Regions from separate parts of the Bacillus tuaregi genome, predicted to be linked through region 3. Evidence: riboswitches for the same ligand, from Rfam matches in the RefSeq annotation. Region 3 holds a riboswitch; each other region holds the start of a gene.
The links. Region 3 has a riboswitch for S-adenosylmethionine ahead of BQ5321_RS06040 (O-acetylhomoserine aminocarboxypropyltransferase/cysteine synthase family protein). Riboswitches for the same ligand answer to the same signal wherever they lie in the genome.

Region 1 (4,662 bases), 640 kb from region 3:
CTGTAAGACCCTAGACATCCATGTAAGTATTTGTAAAAAAAGGCAGATTTATAGCAAAAACAAAAAGGGCCTGCTGCTCATTCCTTAAGAAAAGCAATAGACCCCATCACTACATCCCCCACGTGTAGAAGTAGAAGACTTCTGCTGAATGACCTTAAAAAAGATTCAGCTTCTCTATTCTGCTTACCGCTTCCTCTAAACGGTCCTCCTCTAGTAATAACCCTACCCTAATATAGCCTTCGCCATATTTCCCAAAACCATTGCCAGCGGCCACAGCTACATCTGCCTTGTCCAATAATAGGTTGGCAAACTCTTCACTTGTATAACCATTAGGAACAGGTAGCCAGACAAAGAAGGACCCTCCTTGCAGCTTTACATCCCAGCCAATTTTTTGACAGGCAGCCACAAACGTATCCCTTCGTTTTTCATAACGCTCCACAAGCTCCGCAACACATTGCTGATCCTCTGTCAGTGCAGCAACTGCCGCCATTTGAACAGCTGGAAACAGACTGCAATACAAATGATCCTGAATCAAATTAATTGCTTCAATAATCTCAGCATTTCCAACCGCAAAGCCAACACGCCAGCCTGCCATATTATAGGTTTTCGATAGCGTGTACATTTCAATCCCGACATCCTTCGCACCCTCTGCCTCAAGAAAGCTAACAGGTCTATTTCCATCATAACCGATTGCACCATAGGCAAAATCATGTAATACCGTAATATCATTTTCCTTAGCAAACCTGACAGTCTCTTCAAAAAAAGAAATATCAGCGGTAGCACCGGTTGGATTATTAGGATAATTTAAATACATTAACCGTGCTGCTTCCTTTTGCGCCTCGGTGAGCATAGAATAATCCGGTAAAAACTGATTTTTCTCAAGCAGCGGCAAGGTATCATACTGTACATTCCCAAGCACAACACCTGATAAATAGTCAGGGTAACCCGGATCTGGGAGCAGCATCAATTCATCCTCATTTAGGAGGCACATTGGTAATTCGACAAGCCCTGTCTTCGTTCCGAAGAGAATCGCTACCTCTGTTTCTGGATTCAATTCAACACCGTATTGTTTATAATAAAAATCACAGGCGGCCTCTTTTAATTGGGGCAAACCGCGAAACAAAGAGTATTTATGTGTCTGGGGATCCTCGGCTGCCTGCTGCAAAGCCTTAACAATATGAGGAGGTGTCGGCTGGTCTGGGTTACCCTGTCCCAGGTTAATAATATCCCTCCCCTCCCCAATCGCTTTGTTCACTTTATTTACAAGTGTTGAGAAAAATTGCACTGGTAACCTTTTTAATCGATCAGAATAATTCATGAGACATCCCCTCTTTTTATGAAAATAGCAGTAGCTGATTAGAAAAATCTATTATTTATCATACAGAATAGTGAATAAAATAGTTTGCGATTTTACGTAAGATTCTATAATCTTTATAGTAACTTGTCTAGCGGTGGTGATGAAATGAAAATAGCAGTAGTGCAAATGGATATCGAATATGGGCAGCCAGAAAAGAATTATCCAAAGGTTGATGAAGCGATTAGAAAGGCTGCAAAAAACCAGGCAGATGTAGTAGTACTGCCAGAAATGTGGAACACCGGCTATGCCCTAAAGCAGCTTGACATACTAGCAGATCCTAATGGTGAACGGACAAAAACTCTTTTCTCAAATCTGGCAAAGGAATATAGAGTAAATATTGTAGGTGGGTCGGTTTCAACAAAAAGACAGGGTAAATTCTATAATACGATGTATATTGCGGACCGAGACGGACAGATCATTTCGGAATATGACAAAGCCCACCTATTTAAACTAATGGATGAACATGTCTATTTGGATGCCGGTCAAACAATGAATACCTTTGAGTTAGACGGTACGACATGTGGTGGTGTCATTTGCTATGACCTCCGTTTTCCTGAATGGATTCGTGCCCATGTCTTGAATGGTGCTAACATAATGTTTATTCCAGCTGAATGGCCGACACCAAGGATCGACCATTGGCAGTTATTGTTACAGGCTCGTGCGATTGAAAACCAATGCTATGTTGTCGCCGTAAACCGCGTTGGGTCAGACCCGAACAATGCCTTTAACGGTCATTCGATGGTTATTGCTCCATGGGGGGAAATTCTAATTGGCGGTCATACAGAAGAGGCCATCTACTATGCAGAGATCGATTTACAAGAGGTGGAAAAAGTCCGTCGCACCATCCCAATTTTCCAGGACAGACGAACAGACTTATATAATTGACTCTGTTAAAGTTATGCAGGTTGATAGAAGTGGAGGACTTCTGTACCTGTCGCAAGCTTTCGGTACAAAAAGCAATTGCTGAATGAAGTTAAACATCCACTTTTATTATTTTCTTAAAAAAGTGAATTTAATATATTGACAGATGATTATAATATTAGTACTATACTAATCATAACTAAATACCTAACTTATCCAGAGTGACCGAGGGACAAGGCCCTATGACGTCCGGCAACCCCCACATGGGAAGGTGCCAAATCCTGCAGAATGACTTTCATTCTGAAAGATAAGTCGAAATGATAGACCGAGTTTCGATGCTTCTTTCAATTGAAAGAAGCATTTTTTAGTAGAAAGGGATTTTCTAATAACGAGGAGCTAGTTCACTTATAAAACCACCTAAATAAATTGGTTTAATAGACTTTTGAAAAAGGAGGGGATTCTATGATTAATATTCAAAATCTTTCAAAGACTTATCAAACGAAAAGCGGCCCTGTCAAAGGTGTAGATAACGTGTCCCTTTTCATAAAAAAAGGCGAAATCTATGGGATTGTCGGTTATTCTGGAGCCGGAAAAAGCTCGTTGCTTCGCTGCATTAATCTACTAGAGCGACCGTCGTCAGGCATCATTAGTGTGAATGGAATTGACCTGACTAAGCTAAATAGCGATAGCTTACGTAAGCAGCGTTTAAGGATCGGCATGATTTTCCAGCATTTTCACTTAATCAGTCAAAAAACCGTCTCTGAAAATATTGCATTTTCCTTAAAGGCAGCCAAAACACCAGCAAATCAAATCAATGGACGTGTTGAAGAGCTGCTTGAAATGGTTGGACTTGCTGACAAAAAGGATGTCTATCCGTCACAGCTCAGTGGCGGTCAAAAGCAGCGTGTCGGCATTGCAAGGGCACTGGCGAATAACCCATCCGTCCTATTATGTGATGAAGCAACCTCTGCGTTGGACCCAACGACAACAAGGTCCATCCTTGAGCTATTAAAGAAGATTAATCGAGAATTAAATATTACGATTGTCTTAATTACTCACGAGATGAACGTGGTAAAGGAAATCTGTCACCGGGTGGCCATTATGCAAAAGGGAAGGGTTATCGAAGAAGGTCCTGTGTATGATATTTTCTCTAACCCACAGACAGACCTGGCAAAGGAATTTATTAAAAGTGTAGTTTCCTTTGAGATTCCAGAAGCTATTTTACAAAAGTGTAAAGGCATCATTGTAAAAGTCACCTTCAAAGGCGATGTTGCCGGTGACAGTGTGATTTCGGATACACTGCAGCGGTTTAATGTGAATGGCAATTTTCTTCACGGCTCAATTGAGTATATCGGTGAAGCACCGCTTGGGATCTTTGTCATGGAGCTGAATGGTCAAAAAGAAGAAATCAATCAGGCGCTTCATTTTATTGAAAAACGAACCGCACAGGTGGAGGTGATTCAGAATGGCATTTGACTTCAACCATTTAATCGAACTCATTCCTGATATTAACACTGCATTTTTCCAGACCATTTATATGATTGGCATTTCCTTAATCATTGCGATTGTCATCGGTCTTCCGATTGGAGTTCTGCTTTATGTAACAGATAAAGAGCTATTCTGGGAAAACCGACTCGTGCAAAGTGTTCTTGGCTTTATTGTGAATATGGTACGCTCCATCCCCTTTATCATCCTGCTGGTCGCGTTAATTCCATTGACGAAATCATTAGTCGGAACAACGATAGGACCAACAGCAGCAAGTGTTTCGCTTTCCGTTGCGGCGATTCCGTTCTTTGCCCGCATCGTTGAAACAGCCCTACGAGAAATCGATAAAGGGGTGATTGAGGCAGCCATTGCGGCTGGTGCTACTCCATGGATGATCATCAAGGATGTTCTCCTCTTAGAGGCTAAATCGGGCATTATTTCTGGTATTACACTAACTCTAATTAGTTTAATTGGATTCTCAGCGATGGCCGGTACGGTCGGCGGCGGTGGAATTGGTGATTTAGCCATTCGCTTCGGCTATTACCGCTACGACAACACGATAATGATTGCCACTGTCGTCATCTTAATCGTACTCGTTCAGCTCATCCAGCTGCTTGGAGACTTTATCTCCAAAGCCGTTGATAAACGATAATACAATAAAAAATTAAATAACAGAAAGAAGGAATCACACATGAAAAAATGGCTTATTAGTTTTATCTTACTACTTGCAGCAGTCGTCCTCGCAGCCTGCGGCGGCAATGAAGAAAAGAGTGAAACGCAAGAAGCATCGACAACAGAATCAAAGGAAATCAAATTTGGTGCAACAGCAGGACCCTATAGTGACATGGTTACAAAAATCATCAAGCCAGGCTTAGAGGAAAAAGGCTACACAGTAAAGCTAGTGGAGTTCAGTGACTACATTCAGCCGAATAATGCCTTAGATACAGGCGATATCGATG
Region 2 (4,662 bases), 580 kb from region 3:
AATTTGCTTTTAGTCAGATCAGTCCCGGATACCATTTTCTTAATTGGTGTCATTGGGCTTGTCATCTTCTGTATTAAAGCACTGTTTAATCTAAGGAAGCCTACACACGGGGAGAATGAACTTCTACCGGTGCAGGACTTAGCAGCAGATGAAGAAGAATGATAGTAGTAGGATTCGTTCAAATATGAAGTGATAAAAAGGCTAATAAAAAATTTTAGAGAAACACGCTTGAAACTGATAGCACTGATTAGTGATTTAATGGATGAGCAGCTGAATGTTACATTAAGTTCGGAATGGTGGTGGATTGCTCAAATACTCTATCATTTGTATTCAACGGAGAAGGAAATAGCCCAATTTGTCTTACAGTCTCTGAAAACAATTAGTAAAAAGGTAGAGGAGAGGGACGTATCTTTCATTGAAGCTTGTAATGTAATAGCTAAAGCTGCCGAAGTGCCGCCTGAGGCATTCTTCAGTAAAAAGGAAATCACTCAGTTATTAGAAGCATCGAGGTTTCAATATACACAAGCTATTTTTAATGAAACACATAAAAGATCTTTAACAGAAAAGTCAGTTGAGCATCCAGGCTTTGGAGAGATTAGTTTAAAGAATATGCTAGATGTGATTTGGTTACACGAAGAACAGCATCTTCAGCAACTGAAAGAAATAAAGCAGCAATTAGTTAAGTGCCCTAATTAGTTAGCAATCTATTATCCATCTAATCTCCGTTACTTGAAATGGCCTATGGTACTCCCTATAAAAAAATCCGTTATTTATTGATGCCATGGCAACAGCTGTCTTGAATAGGAGCGATTAACTTAATCAATCCTTATAGAATATTACAGGGGTGAACTATATGGAGAAACAATCGATTCCTTCTTATCAACTATTTAATGAAGGTCATTTTTCAAAAAATATAATATTTAAAAGTAACCATAGCCAGGTATTTCTGTTAAATTTACTGCCGGGTCAAGAGATGCCTTCTCATTATCACATCGGTGCTGAATTATACTTACATGTCCTTCAAGGCAGCGGAACATTTAGTATCGATGGACATGAGCTTATCGTAAGTCAAAATGAGGTGATACATTGTGATGGAACCCAGAGATTAGGCTTTGCTAATACAGGAAATGAAAATGTATCTATCTTTGTAACGCTTAGTAAAATGAATCGCTAAAAATGGATGGATGAAAGAGTGAAAAGAGATTCGGATATATGCATGATTCTGTTAATTTTTTACTTGAAAATGAGCTAAGGACATGTTAACATCATTAACAATATAATAATTCAAAAAAATAAAATAGCGATAACTTCTTATCCAGAGCGGTGGAGGGACAGGCCCTATGAAACCCGGCAACCATTAAGGCGAATTCTTGCCTTGAACGGTGCTAATTCCTGCAAAGGCAGCAGCCTTTGAAAGATGAGAGGAATGTGTGTTAAACATACGAACCTCTCTTTTAAGCAAAGAGAGGTTTTTTGGATGTTAAGAAGCTATCGCTCGAAAAGGAGCGAACGAAAATGGAAAAAGCAGTATTTGGTGCAAGCGGGTTCTTTAGTCAACAAGCATTTCAGACAGCCTTACGAGGGGTTGAAAAGGTTTCAATCAATCACCCGAGCGGGACAAACTTAGACATAGTGGAAATATGGTTTAATCCATGGAAGGTATCCTACAAAGAGCTATTGGATTTATTTTTCGATCTACATGACCCTACGGCAAAAGAGGGACAGCCTGATGATAATCAATCATTGATTTTCTTCGCTGATCATCATCAGCTTGCATTGGCTAAACAAAAGAAATGTGAGCTGAAGCCGTTTTTTAAAGATCGTATTATTACACAAATTACTCCGTTTTGTGAACACACTCAATTCCATGCAGAGGCATAAAATAACAATTGTACGAAACCACAGAAAAAAACATCAGCTGAGAAATAGGAATTATTCATAATAAAACGGTGTGAAATTCAAGTTTCACACCGTTTTCGTTCGAATTAAAGAGTATTCACCTTTTGAATCAGCTGATCCCATTGTTGAAGGAAGTCCTCTGGTGTTAAGGGAGGACTGTAGAGATATCCCTGTATGTGCGTACACTGTTTCATTTGTAAAATATTCTTTTGTACCTGTGTTTCGACCCCTTCGGCAATGACCTCAAGCTGTAAATGCTGGGCCATCGAAATAATGGTTGAGACTATCGTATGATCCTGTTCATTCTCTGTGAGATCATGGATAAAGGATCGGTCAATTTTCAGACGGTCGATGGGGAGATGCTTTAAGTAATGCAACGAAGAATAACCTGTCCCAAAATCATCAATGGCAATTTTACAGCCTAAATTTTTTAGCTCCTGCATCGTTTTGGAGGCGTGCTCCATATTCATCATCATGCTTTCCGTAATTTCAAGCTCTAAAGCCTCTGGTGGTAATTCCGTTTCAAGCAGAATCCCCTTCACCGTATCGTTCAGGTCCTGTGAATAAAATTGACGTGAGGACAGGTTCACAGCGATGCTTAAGGAGGAGTACCCGAGATTATGCCACTCCTTTAATTGTCTACACGATGTTCGAAGCACCCATTCACCGATGGGAATAATCAGTCCGGTATTTTCTGCCATCGGGATAAATTGGTCAGGTGAAATGGGACCATAGCTTGGATGATCCCAGCGAAGCAATGCTTCCAACCCTTGTATCTTACCAGAAACAATATCTATCTGCGGCTGATAGACGAGACGAAGCTCTTGATTATGCAAGGCATAATACAAATCGTTCTCCAAAACAAGTCGGTCAAGTGCTTTACCATCCATACATGACTTATACATTTTAAACGGAACCTGTTGTTGAGCTGCTTCTGTGAGCGCCATGTTGGCGTGCTTCAAAAGCTCGTCGTTGTCATCCCCATGCTGTGGATACAGTGCACCGCCTATCGTTACGGAAACGTTGAGAAGGAGATGCTTGACCTGCATCGGCTCGTTTATTCTAGCTTGAATCTGACTGCAGGCTGCAGCCAAATCCTTCTCATCTAAAGCAGGGTATAGGAGGGCAAATTCATCACCCGTGAGCCGACCAACAAATACATGTCCTGGAACGTGTTCTTTCAGCCTGTTCGCAACATTTTGGAGAATTAAATCACCAAAGGCATGTCCAAGCGCTTCATTAATTTGCTTGAATCGATTGATATCAATCATTAAGATAGCGAAGGATGGATGCTTGAGCATGACCTGTGCGAGTTTTTCTTTTACATAACGAAGATTTGGCAGCTGGGTTAATTCATCGTGGTATGCCATGTGTTCAATTCTTTCTTTGTCCTCTTTCTGTTTAGAAATATCACGGAATACAATAATCGACCCTGCCACTTTGCCATTTTCAAAGATGGGGCTTGCAACATACGAGACAGGAAATAAACGGCCGTTTTTTCTCAAGAACCAATCCTCTGAAATTCTATATACCTCTCCATTTTGCAGGGGTTTGGTTACAGGACATTCTTCATTCGGAAAGGTGGACCCATCTTTCCGGCGATGAATTAAATCATGAAGGTTTTGATTGCGACAATCTTCCTCTGTCCAGCCAAGCAGCTGCTCGGCCTCTGGATTCATATAGGTCATCAGCCCATTTGTATCCATAACAATCATCCCTTCTCCCATATAAGTGGTTACAGACTGGAGAAAGGCTTCGTTTTGGCGGATTTGATCCTCTGCTTTTTTTTGATTTTCTTTCATTATATTGAAATTTGAAACCAGTTCACCTATTTCATCCTTGCTTGTGGCTTCAATCACATCTTCGGTATAGTCTCCGCGGGCAATGAGCTTTGCCTGATCGGCTACTTGTACAATAGGCTTTGTCAATCTTTTGGAAAACCATAGAATGACAATCACACCAGCAAATAGCGAGATCGCTAGGGTTATTAACAGAATATAAAGAACACGGTCCGCTCCTGCGTTAAAGTCGGGTAAATAGGCTCCAGCACAGACAATCCAATTCCAATGAGGCTCTTTTTCCGCATAAGTAATTTTGGGAACAATCTCATTAGGGTTATTGGGTAAAGGCCATTCATAGGTGGTAAAGCCTCCGCCATTGTTAGCAGCCTTCACAATCTCTCTTGTAGAATAAACACCGTCTGTTGTCTTTACATCCCAGACATTCTTCCCTTCGTAATCAGGGTGTGCGAGTTCAACACCAGTGGAATCTATTATAAAAATAAAGCTTTGCTCTCCCAAGTTCAGGCGTGTATTAATGGGACGCTTTCCGTTTGCAGCCTTATTACCTAATAGGGAAACCTTTACTTGTTCCTGTGCCTCTTCGATTGAAATCCTGCCTGCTTTTACCTGCTTATCCAACGCGCCAATCATTTCGATGGTTAATCGTACATTTGTCTTAAGCGATTGTGCACCTAGGTCATTTAAACTATCTGTGGAGGAATGATAGCCAATAAGTCCAATTAATAGACTTGGTACCGCAAGAAATAGCAGGGACATCACGATTAGTTTTAAGCGTATGGACATGGTCAAATAACCCCTTAATCTATGGTTCATAGTTACTTAAATGAAGCTCTTCCTAAATAGTACAATAGATGGATGAACAATGAAAGTAATTATCAGTTGGAAGAAAATTGTGATAATAGTAATTGCTTCTATACTTAGCAAATGCTTAGCTCTTCATCGCCCTATAGGAGAGGAAAGG
Region 3 (4,662 bases):
AGACGGATTAAATCCTCTGTTACACCGGCTGCTTGCAAGCCTTCTGCGTCAAGCTGCTGGTGAGTTGTACTAGCTGGATGAATGATCAGGCTCTTTGCATCACCGACATTCGCCACATGTGCCCAAAGTTCAATATTGTTAATGAGCTTTGCTCCAGCCTCTCTGCCGCCTTTGATGCCAAAAACGATCATAGAGCCAGCGCCCTTTGGTAAATATTTCTCCACAAGTGCTTTATCCGCACTGCTTTCACTACCAGGGTATAGAACCCAGTCGACGCCAGGGTGGTTTTCTAAATACTCGGTTACCTTTACAGCATTCGCCACATGCTCCTTCATTCTTACATGCAATGTTTCCAGTCCAAGAACGAAATAGAAAGCATTTTGCGGGCTTAAAGCAGGTCCCATATCACGTAGAAGTTGCACACGTGCTTTTGTAATATAAGCTGCAGCACCAACTGCTTCCGCATATACAAGACCGTGATAGCTGTCATCAGGCTCTGTAAAGCCAGGGAACTTCGGTGAATTCCAATCAAATTTACCACCATCGACGATAATTCCGCCTGTTGTCGTTCCATTACCTAATAACCATTTGGTTGCCGAATGAACGACAATATCTGCACCAAATTCAATCGGACGGCATAGATACGGCGTTGCAAACGTATTGTCAATAATCAGCGGCACGCCTGCTTCATGAGCAATTTCAGCCACTTTCTCAATGTCTAGCACCTTCAGGCTTGGGTTACCGATTGTTTCAGCAAACACAGCCTTCGTTTTCTCGGTGATCGCTGAGCGGAAGTTTTCTGGATCCTCTGGATCGACAAAGCTTACCTTGATGCCATATTTTGGCAGGGTAACAGCGAACAGATTATATGTACCGCCATATAGATTGGAGGCAGCGACAATTTCATCTCCGGCTTCCGCAATATTTAATATGGCAAGCGTAATGGCAGCCATGCCACTGGCAGTCGCAAGCGCACCGATTCCACCCTCTAATAAAGCCATTCTTTCTTCAAACACGGTGACAGTAGGATTGTGAATCCGGGTATAGATATAGCCTGGCTCTGCAAGAGCGAATAAGTTAGCGGCATGGTCCGTATTTTTAAATTGATAGGCATTGTTTTGATAAATCGGTACCACTCTTGCACCTGTTACCGGATCAGGCTGAAGTCCTCCATGAATCCCTAATGTTTCTAAACGATAGTTTTTCTCAGTTTCTGACATCTTCATCTCTCCCATTTCATATAAAGTAGTTAGAAGATACAAAAAAAGCCTTCTATCACAGGAAGAAGGGCTTCGTCGTCTCTCCTTATCTGTCAGAGTCTTTCACTCTGCTGGATTTAGCACCGTGTTTCCCCGGTTGCTGGGCTTCATCGGGCCAGTCCCTCCACCGCTCTTGATAAGAAACTATTTAATTGATAATGAAATATTACCATGATTACGAAATATTCGTCAATTATTTCGATAAATTTTTATTAAGTATATGAGTTTTGTCGGGTTTTGCTAAAAAAAACAAGGATTCCAGTAATAAAAGCTCACGGAAAGTACATGTCGTCGCTGCTTCTCGATACTTCACCGCTTCTCTGAGCTTTCTTTCACCAGTTAGAATGGAATGTAAAACGTCAGACGACACTTCGATTCTTTTTCCAGCTGATGACGACTCCCCTGCTTCATGAAGGGCAACGAGACCATCATCAATTTTCACATATAGCTCGTCCTGCTCAGTCTTCACAGCAAAGGAGAATCGAATATTGCGAATCAGAAGCCGGACACCTTGTTTTCGGTTCACTTCACTAAGCCAGCTTATTACTTGCTCTATCATTCTGAACCACCACCCTGCTTTACTCACATTTTAAGTATATATTCACTGCAGCTGCGCAAAATTCCTGCTTATGGTGAGTCATTCTCTTATCCCTTTCTTTTAGTACAACACATCAAAAGGGTGGAGGATCTATTAGCTAGCGCAAGTCCTCCACCCCTTTTAATACGGATGTCTAAAAACATGATTTAATTTTTTGTAATAGAAACGGAACGGATTGAAAAGCATAGAGTTTATCAACCATGATACCTTCCTGTAGAAAGACTAAACACGGTACACTCTCAACTTCCCATTGCCTTGCCAGTTCCGACATATAATTCAAATTAATCCTGCCTACTGCGATTTCAGGTATTAACTCCTCCGCAACAGATAGCATTTTACCCGCTACCTGGCATGTCCCGCAAAAGGGCGTATACAAATAGATTAATCCTGAGCCTTGATTCTCGATAAAACCTTCTAGTTTCTCTCTGCTCCATTCATCCATTACGTTAACCTCTGTCTAAGTATTGTGCGTGAACCTCGATATCGGCAGCGATGAGAATGGCTGCCAAATGGAATTCTGGTGCACTTGCTACTTCCCGATACATTTTATCAATATAAAGATGCTCTGCCAGTGGAAATTCTCGCTTTAACTTCCGGCGAAGCTTCTCGCCGGCTTCATCTGCATCCACTAATACATAGACATCTTTATCAAATAATGTATCACTCCATTCATCTAAAAGCGTAGCGCTAATCGTTCCATTTGTACAAAGGATATCAATCGGTTCTTTGATAATGGTCTTCACTTTTCTTTTATCTGTCGTTCCCTCGACAATAATCACCTTATCATGACCTAAAATTCCCATTTCCCCCTTTAAATACAGAATGCGCCCATAAGGCGCAGTCTGCTCGAATTTTAGTCTTCCTTGGTCATTTCCTCATATTGCTCTGCCGTCATTAATTGATCAATCTCTGACAGATCTGTCGGCTCAATCACGACCATCCATGCCTTTTCATAAGGGGATTCATTGACAAATTGTGGGTCATCTGCCAAGTCTTCATTAACTTCCACAACTTTCCCGCTGATTGGAGCATATAGCTCAGAAACCGTTTTTACAGACTCAACACTTCCGAACGGCTCATTTACCTTTAGTTCATCTCCTGGTTCAGGAAGCTCGACAAATACAATATCACCAAGCTCATGCTGTGCAAACTCAGTAATACCGACACGTACCTTGTCACCCTCAACCTTTACCCATTCATGCTCTTCGGAGTAACGTAATTCTTTTGGTGCATTCATTCCTATCCCTCCAGCTTTTATGTTTTTGACCATTTATGACCTGCAGTCCTATTTCATTTTAAGCCTTAACCCCAGGTTTCAGCAAATTGCTCTTCCTTAAAGCCAACGGTTACCTTTTCAGAGTCTGTTACAATTGGACGTTTAATTAACATTCCGTCTGATGCTAATAAATCAAGCAGCTCTTCTTCAGATGCTTCCTTGATTCGATCCTTCATCCCGAGCTCACGGTACTTTTGACCGCTTGTATTAAAGAACTTTTTGATTTCAAGGCCACTGTTCTTGTACATCGTTTCCAGCTCAGCGCGTGACGGCGGATTGTCAACAATATGTATTTCTTCATACTTCACTTCGCGGTCATCCAACCACTTTTTTGCTTTTCTACATGTACCGCATTTAGGGTACCAATACAACGTAAGTGCCAATTCATCACCTCATATCTAGCTTGTCCAAATATCAGCATACTTTTTCTTGAAAACATAAGGTCATAAATAGACCTTATACATTTATTCTACTTTTCTTATCAATATCCTCCAATTAATTTAAAATTATTCTATGAAAGAAAAATTAGCTTCTGATTATGAAACCATCAGCAGGGAAGCCCCGCTGATGGTGTTACAATCAAACGGTAAATCGCTCGGCAGCAATCACTTTCTGCGCTGCATCTCTTTTCTTAGCTATAGCATTGATTGGTGTATGACGAGTAAACTTGCGGAGAGCAGACAGCATCATCCTTAATGTGTCACCCTGCTCCACCCCTATTAGCGTTTCCTTCGCATCCTGCTCAATCTTTTGAAATGCCTCCTGGCAGAAAATTTCTGTATAAAGAAGCTTCTGCCTGCTTTTCTCTGCGCCCGTATTGGCAATCGCTTTTTCCGTTCGTAATACAACGGACTCCATAGCAAAGGTATGGATTAAGATATCCGCGATGTTGACCAATATCTCCTGCTCTTTTTCAAGGGCTTCGCCATATTTTTGCAAAGCCAGCCCTAAAGCTAAGAGACCGATTCTTTTTGCATTCGCAACCAAATTTTTTTCCTTGGCAAGCGGTTCCTCCCCTGGCTCCTCGGGCATAAACACCATGAGTTCTTTCTGCAGACTCTTGGCTTTTTGGATGAGCGGCAGCTCCCCTTTTACCGCCTTTCGTATGAAGGTTCCTGGTATTAACAGACGGTTAATTTCATTTGTTCCTTCAAAAATTCGATTAATTCTTGAATCCCGATAAATTCGTTCGATTTCATATTCCTGCATATACCCATAACCGCCATGGAGCTGCACGCCTTCATCCGCCAGATAATCAAGCATCTCGGAGGCAAATACTTTATTTATCGAGCATTCAATCGCATACTCTGCAATCGACTTCGCCACTTCCCGACCGTCGTTAATCTCTTTTGTGGACAGGCTACTCATTCGTTCTTCAAATAAACCCACAGTCCGGTACACGGAGCTTTCAGCGGCATATAATCTGGATGCCATTGTAGCTAATTTTTCTTTCGTCAAATGGAAGCTTGAAAGATGCTGCTTAAACTGCTGCCGCTGGTTTGTATACTGAACAGTCAACTCAAAGGCAC
Region 4 (4,662 bases), 140 kb from region 3:
CCTAGAAATGCTGACATCTATGACGGATTTCTTTATTTAAGAGGCGGCATCAAAAATGTTGGAAAGGTGAGACCGGCCAGGATCGTTCAATTTGCCTCAGAAGGGTTCATTGTATTTGCTCCATTTTATCGCGGCAATCAAGGAGGGGAGGGAAATGAAGATTTTGCCGGAGAGGACAGGGAGGATGCTTTTTCAGGCTTTGAGCTGCTTCGTTCACATCAAAGGGTTAAAAACGTTCATATTTTTGGTTTCTCCCGCGGAGGTGTAATGGCCTTATTAACAGGAATTACATTCCCAGACGCAGCCTCTGTTGTTACTTGGGGAGGTGTTAGTGATATGTCATTAACATATGTGGAGAGAAAGGATTTAAGAAGAATGATGAAGCGAGTCATCGGCGGGACTCCAGCGAAGGTTCCTGAGCAGTATCAATACCGTACGCCCCTATATGATATAGAGAAGCTAAGACCTCCCGTGTTGATTATTCATGGTCGAAGGGATATTAATGTTTCGGTTGAACACGCCTATCGACTAGAGAAGCGCCTAAAGGACCTGAATAAAAAAGTAGAGTGCTGGTATTTTGACCAATATACACATTATTTTCCTCCGGCAATAAACAGGCAAATTGTCGCTGATTTAACGTTGTGGATGAAAAAGCAGGCTGACTAATGGTAAGATATCAGAAAGAAAGGATAGATTTTCATACATGATTAAAATCTATTAAAAAAGGAGAGGGAATAGGATGGGAATGCCTTTAGAATTAAATACGATGATTGTGACAAAGGGTAAGGAACAGAGAATTGGCGAGAATGATTTTACTTTAGTAAAGGATGATTACCGAATCTACCCAATTGAAATCCCGCTCGAAGTTAGAAAGACAAAGGACAGTGAGCCGGGAGCATATGCTGTCATAAAAAGACTAGAATGGGAAAACAGCAAGACTACCATTACATATCAGCTAATATCATTGAATACAACTAACTAACAAAAAACAGCAACTCTAGAGTTGCTGTTTTTGTTTATTTATGCCATTGGTCCGCCTTTTTCGATAATATCTGTTGAAACGTTTTGGAACTTTTTAAAATTGTCGCGGAATTTTGCAGCTAGTTCCTTTGCCTTCACCTCGTACTGCTCCTGATTCGACCAAGTACGATTAGGTTGTAGGACATCATCTGGTACTCCAGGTACATGTAAAGGAATTTCTAAGCCAAAAATTTCATCCTTTTTCGTTTCAGCATTCGCCAGTTCACCTTCAAGTGCTGCTTGAACCATTGCGCGAGTATAGCTTAGCTTCATACGTGAACCAACACCGTATTCTCCGCCAGTCCAGCCTGTATTAACAAGGTATACATTTGCATTATGCTGGCTGATTTTTTCACCAAGCATTTCTGCATAGCGAGTTGCTGGTAATGGTAGGAATGGTGAACCGAAGCATGTTGAGAATGTTGCTTCTGGTGATGTCACACCGCGTTCCGTACCTGCAAGCTTAGACGTGTATCCACTTAAGAAGTGGTACATTGCCTGCTCCTTTGAAAGCTTCGCAATAGGAGGTAAAACGCCAAATGCATCAGCAGTTAAGAAAATAATTGTATTGGGATGACCTGCAACACTTGGGTCAACAATATTTTCAATGGCCTGCAGTGGGTAAGCAGCACGAGTGTTTTCCGTCAATGTGCCGTCATCATAATCGGCAATGCGTGTATCTTGATCAAGCATAACGTTTTCTAATACAGAGCCAAAACGGATGGCATCGAAGATTTGCGGTTCTTTTTCACGAGATAGGTTGATACATTTAGCATAGCAACCGCCTTCAATATTGAATACGCCATTTCCTGACCAGCCGTGCTCATCATCACCAATTAGACGACGGTTTGGATCTGCAGAAAGGGTTGTTTTTCCTGTTCCTGATAAACCGAAGAAAAGGGCCACATCGCCTTCGTTTCCTACGTTAGAAGAGCAATGCATTGGCAGGATGCCATTCTCAGGTAATAAATAATTCATAATGGAGAAGACTGATTTTTTGATCTCTCCTGCATATTCTGTTCCACCAATCAGAACCGTACGCTGTTCAAAGGAAATAATAATAAATGTTTCTGAACAAGTACCATCAATGGCAGGGTCCGCTTTAAAATTAGGGGCTGCAATAACGGTAAAGCCAGGATCATGGGCTGCTAATTCTTCCTTTGTAGGACGAATAAATAACTGATGGGCAAATAGGTTATGCCATGCATATTCATTAATAACCTGGATAGGTAGACGGTGCTTTTCATCAGCTCCAGCGAAGCCTTTAAATACAAACACTTCGTCTTTCTCTTTTAAAAATTCCAACACTTTATTGTATAGACTTGAGAATACCTCTTTCGAGATTGGCTGGTTCACAGAACCCCAGTCAATTTTGTCCTTAACAGACTCTTCTTCCACAATGTATTTATCCTTCGGGGATCTTCCAGTGTACTTTCCAGTTGTAGCGATTACCGCGCCGGTTGAAGTTAATTGCCCTTCCTTCCGTGTTAATACTTTTTCGACAAGTTGTGGTACAGATAATTGAGTAAGAATATTAGTGCCATTAAGAAATTCATTTATTTCTTGTTTCAAACTTACAGAATTCATCCGACGAATACCTTCCTTTAATCAGTTTTATTTAAATTTACATTCGGAGTGATTTAGCTCACAATTAGTATAGCACAATTATTTGAATAGTCTATACTATTGATGAAAGTTTTTGGTCTTTTCCCAAAAATTAAAATGGTTGAATACTTTGATTAAAGACTAGCAAATTTTTATATATATAGTAATTATTTGATGTGTATTCATTGACAGCCTTTCTATCGGTACGATAAGATGTTTCATTGAACGGATACTCTCTTATCCCGAGCTGGTGGAGGGACAGACCCAATGAAACCCAGCAACCTGCTAAGCAGAGCATAATTAGATATAAAACTAGCTAACTAATTATTGTAGAAAATTTTTCGTTTACAAAATATTGAGGTAGAAATGTTTTATATGTATGCGATTCTTTTAGTAAAGGTGCTAATCTGTGGCAAGGATTCATTTCCTTGAACGATAAGAGTGAAAGGCGCGAATTTTTTATTTTCAACCTTTTCACAAGATGAGAAGGTTTTTTTATGCGTCTCCAATAAATAAGGAACTAATTTACTCTGATTTTTAATAAATAGGATAAATTCACCTTATTTTTTCCAAACTACTAGGGGATGAGTTCCGTATCATAAGAGATTGTTAATGCACTGTTTCTTCGCAATCTCTTTATATATAAGGAGGAAATCAGATTGTCAAAACGTCGCTTGTTTACTTCAGAGTCAGTTACTGAAGGCCATCCAGATAAGATTTGTGATCAAATTTCTGATGCCATTTTAGATGAAATTCTTACCCAGGATCCTAATGCACGTGTGGCTGCTGAAACATCAGTTACGACCGGCTTAGTATTAGTTTCAGGTGAAATTACTACATCAACATATGTAGATATTCCCAAAATTGTTCGGAATACCGTAAAGGAAATTGGCTATACACGAGCCAAGTATGGCTTTGACTCTGAAACATGTGCCGTATTAACGTCTATTGATGAGCAGTCTCCGGATATTGCAATGGGTGTTGACCAGGCCTTAGAAGCCCGTGAAGGAAACATGACGGATGAGCAAATTGAGGCTATAGGAGCTGGAGATCAGGGTCTTATGTTCGGATTTGCCTGCAATGAAACAAGTGAGCTGATGCCATTACCGATTTCATTAGCCCATAAGCTTTCCCGCCGTTTAGCAGAGGTACGTAAGGATAATACCTTGGCATATCTTCGTCCTGATGGAAAAACGCAGGTTACAGTAGAATACGATGAAAATGATCAGCCTGTTCGAATTGATACGATAGTCATTTCGACTCAGCATGATCCAGAGATTGGTTTGGAACAAATTCAACGAGATCTTAAGGAGTACGTCATTTCTCCAGTTGTGCCAAAAGAGTTAATTGATGATCAAACAAAGTATTTTATCAACCCAACCGGTCGTTTTGTTATCGGGGGACCACAGGGGGATGCCGGTTTAACAGGTCGAAAAATTATCGTTGATACATATGGCGGCTATGCTCGTCATGGCGGTGGTGCCTTCTCTGGTAAGGATCCGACAAAGGTTGACCGCTCTGCAGCTTATGCTGCCCGTTATGTAGCGAAAAATATTGTTGCCGCTGGATTGGCAGATAAAGTAGAGGTTCAATTTGCCTATGCGATTGGTGTAGCCCGTCCTGTATCGATTTCAATCGACACATTTGGTACAGGTAAAGTAGATGAGGATGTACTCGTAGATGTAGTGAATAAAAACTTTGATTTACGTCCTGCAGGGATTATCAAAATGCTTGACCTTCGCCGCCCAATCTATAAACAAACGGCTGCCTACGGTCATTTCGGTCGTGTGGATGTGGACCTTCCATGGGAGCGTACGGATAAAGCCGAGCTGATACGTGATCAAGCGTTAAACAGTGCTTTATAATCTTATAATTCAAATGAGAAAACAGGAGTCGCATTATCATAGTGCGGCTCCTGTTTCCGTTTAAAAGAACTGCAGCAGATTCAAGTAATCAATATGAATAGGAAAAAAATTGTACAATGTTTTAGAATAAATAGAAAAAGTATAAACTGCTTATAATAGCATGATTTTCCCA

Region 1: another riboswitch for S-adenosylmethionine. It lies ahead of BQ5321_RS03145 (methionine ABC transporter ATP-binding protein); the one in region 3 lies ahead of BQ5321_RS06040 (O-acetylhomoserine aminocarboxypropyltransferase/cysteine synthase family protein).
Region 2: another riboswitch for S-adenosylmethionine. It lies ahead of BQ5321_RS08820 (peptide-methionine (S)-S-oxide reductase); the one in region 3 lies ahead of BQ5321_RS06040 (O-acetylhomoserine aminocarboxypropyltransferase/cysteine synthase family protein).
Region 4: another riboswitch for S-adenosylmethionine. It lies ahead of metK (methionine adenosyltransferase); the one in region 3 lies ahead of BQ5321_RS06040 (O-acetylhomoserine aminocarboxypropyltransferase/cysteine synthase family protein).

What each region holds. Positions count from the first base shown of each region.
Region 1 covers NZ_LT629731.1:162,033-166,694, reverse strand. Annotated here, with positions in the region: gene BQ5321_RS03155 (pyridoxal phosphate-dependent aminotransferase) at 155-1,318, opposite strand; gene BQ5321_RS03150 (carbon-nitrogen family hydrolase) at 1,463-2,242, shown strand; SAM riboswitch class I at 2,428-2,532, shown strand; gene BQ5321_RS03145 (methionine ABC transporter ATP-binding protein) at 2,681-3,694, shown strand; gene BQ5321_RS03140 (methionine ABC transporter permease) at 3,684-4,355, shown strand; gene BQ5321_RS03135 (MetQ/NlpA family ABC transporter substrate-binding protein) at 4,395-4,662, shown strand, end outside.
Region 2 covers NZ_LT629731.1:1,378,120-1,382,781, forward strand. Annotated here, with positions in the region: gene BQ5321_RS08805 (nitric-oxide reductase large subunit) at 1-162, shown strand, start outside; gene BQ5321_RS08810 (DinB family protein) at 190-696, shown strand; gene BQ5321_RS08815 (cupin domain-containing protein) at 854-1,174, shown strand; SAM riboswitch class I at 1,309-1,424, shown strand; gene BQ5321_RS08820 (peptide-methionine (S)-S-oxide reductase) at 1,516-1,881, shown strand; gene BQ5321_RS08825 (EAL domain-containing protein) at 1,986-4,484, opposite strand.
Region 3 covers NZ_LT629731.1:797,717-802,378, reverse strand. Annotated here, with positions in the region: gene BQ5321_RS06040 (O-acetylhomoserine aminocarboxypropyltransferase/cysteine synthase family protein) at 1-1,220, opposite strand, end outside; SAM riboswitch class I at 1,303-1,402, opposite strand; gene BQ5321_RS06035 (hypothetical protein) at 1,453-1,818, opposite strand; gene BQ5321_RS06030 (thioredoxin family protein) at 1,991-2,299, opposite strand; gene BQ5321_RS06025 (toprim domain-containing protein) at 2,304-2,660, opposite strand; gene gcvH (glycine cleavage system protein GcvH) at 2,711-3,094, opposite strand; gene BQ5321_RS06015 (arsenate reductase family protein) at 3,160-3,516, opposite strand; gene BQ5321_RS06010 (acyl-CoA dehydrogenase family protein) at 3,713-4,662, opposite strand, start outside.
Region 4 covers NZ_LT629731.1:932,966-937,627, forward strand. Annotated here, with positions in the region: gene BQ5321_RS06815 (alpha/beta hydrolase family protein) at 1-666, shown strand, start outside; gene BQ5321_RS06820 (DUF2584 domain-containing protein) at 740-982, shown strand; gene pckA (phosphoenolpyruvate carboxykinase (ATP)) at 1,021-2,607, opposite strand; SAM riboswitch class I at 2,860-3,067, shown strand; gene metK (methionine adenosyltransferase) at 3,285-4,490, shown strand.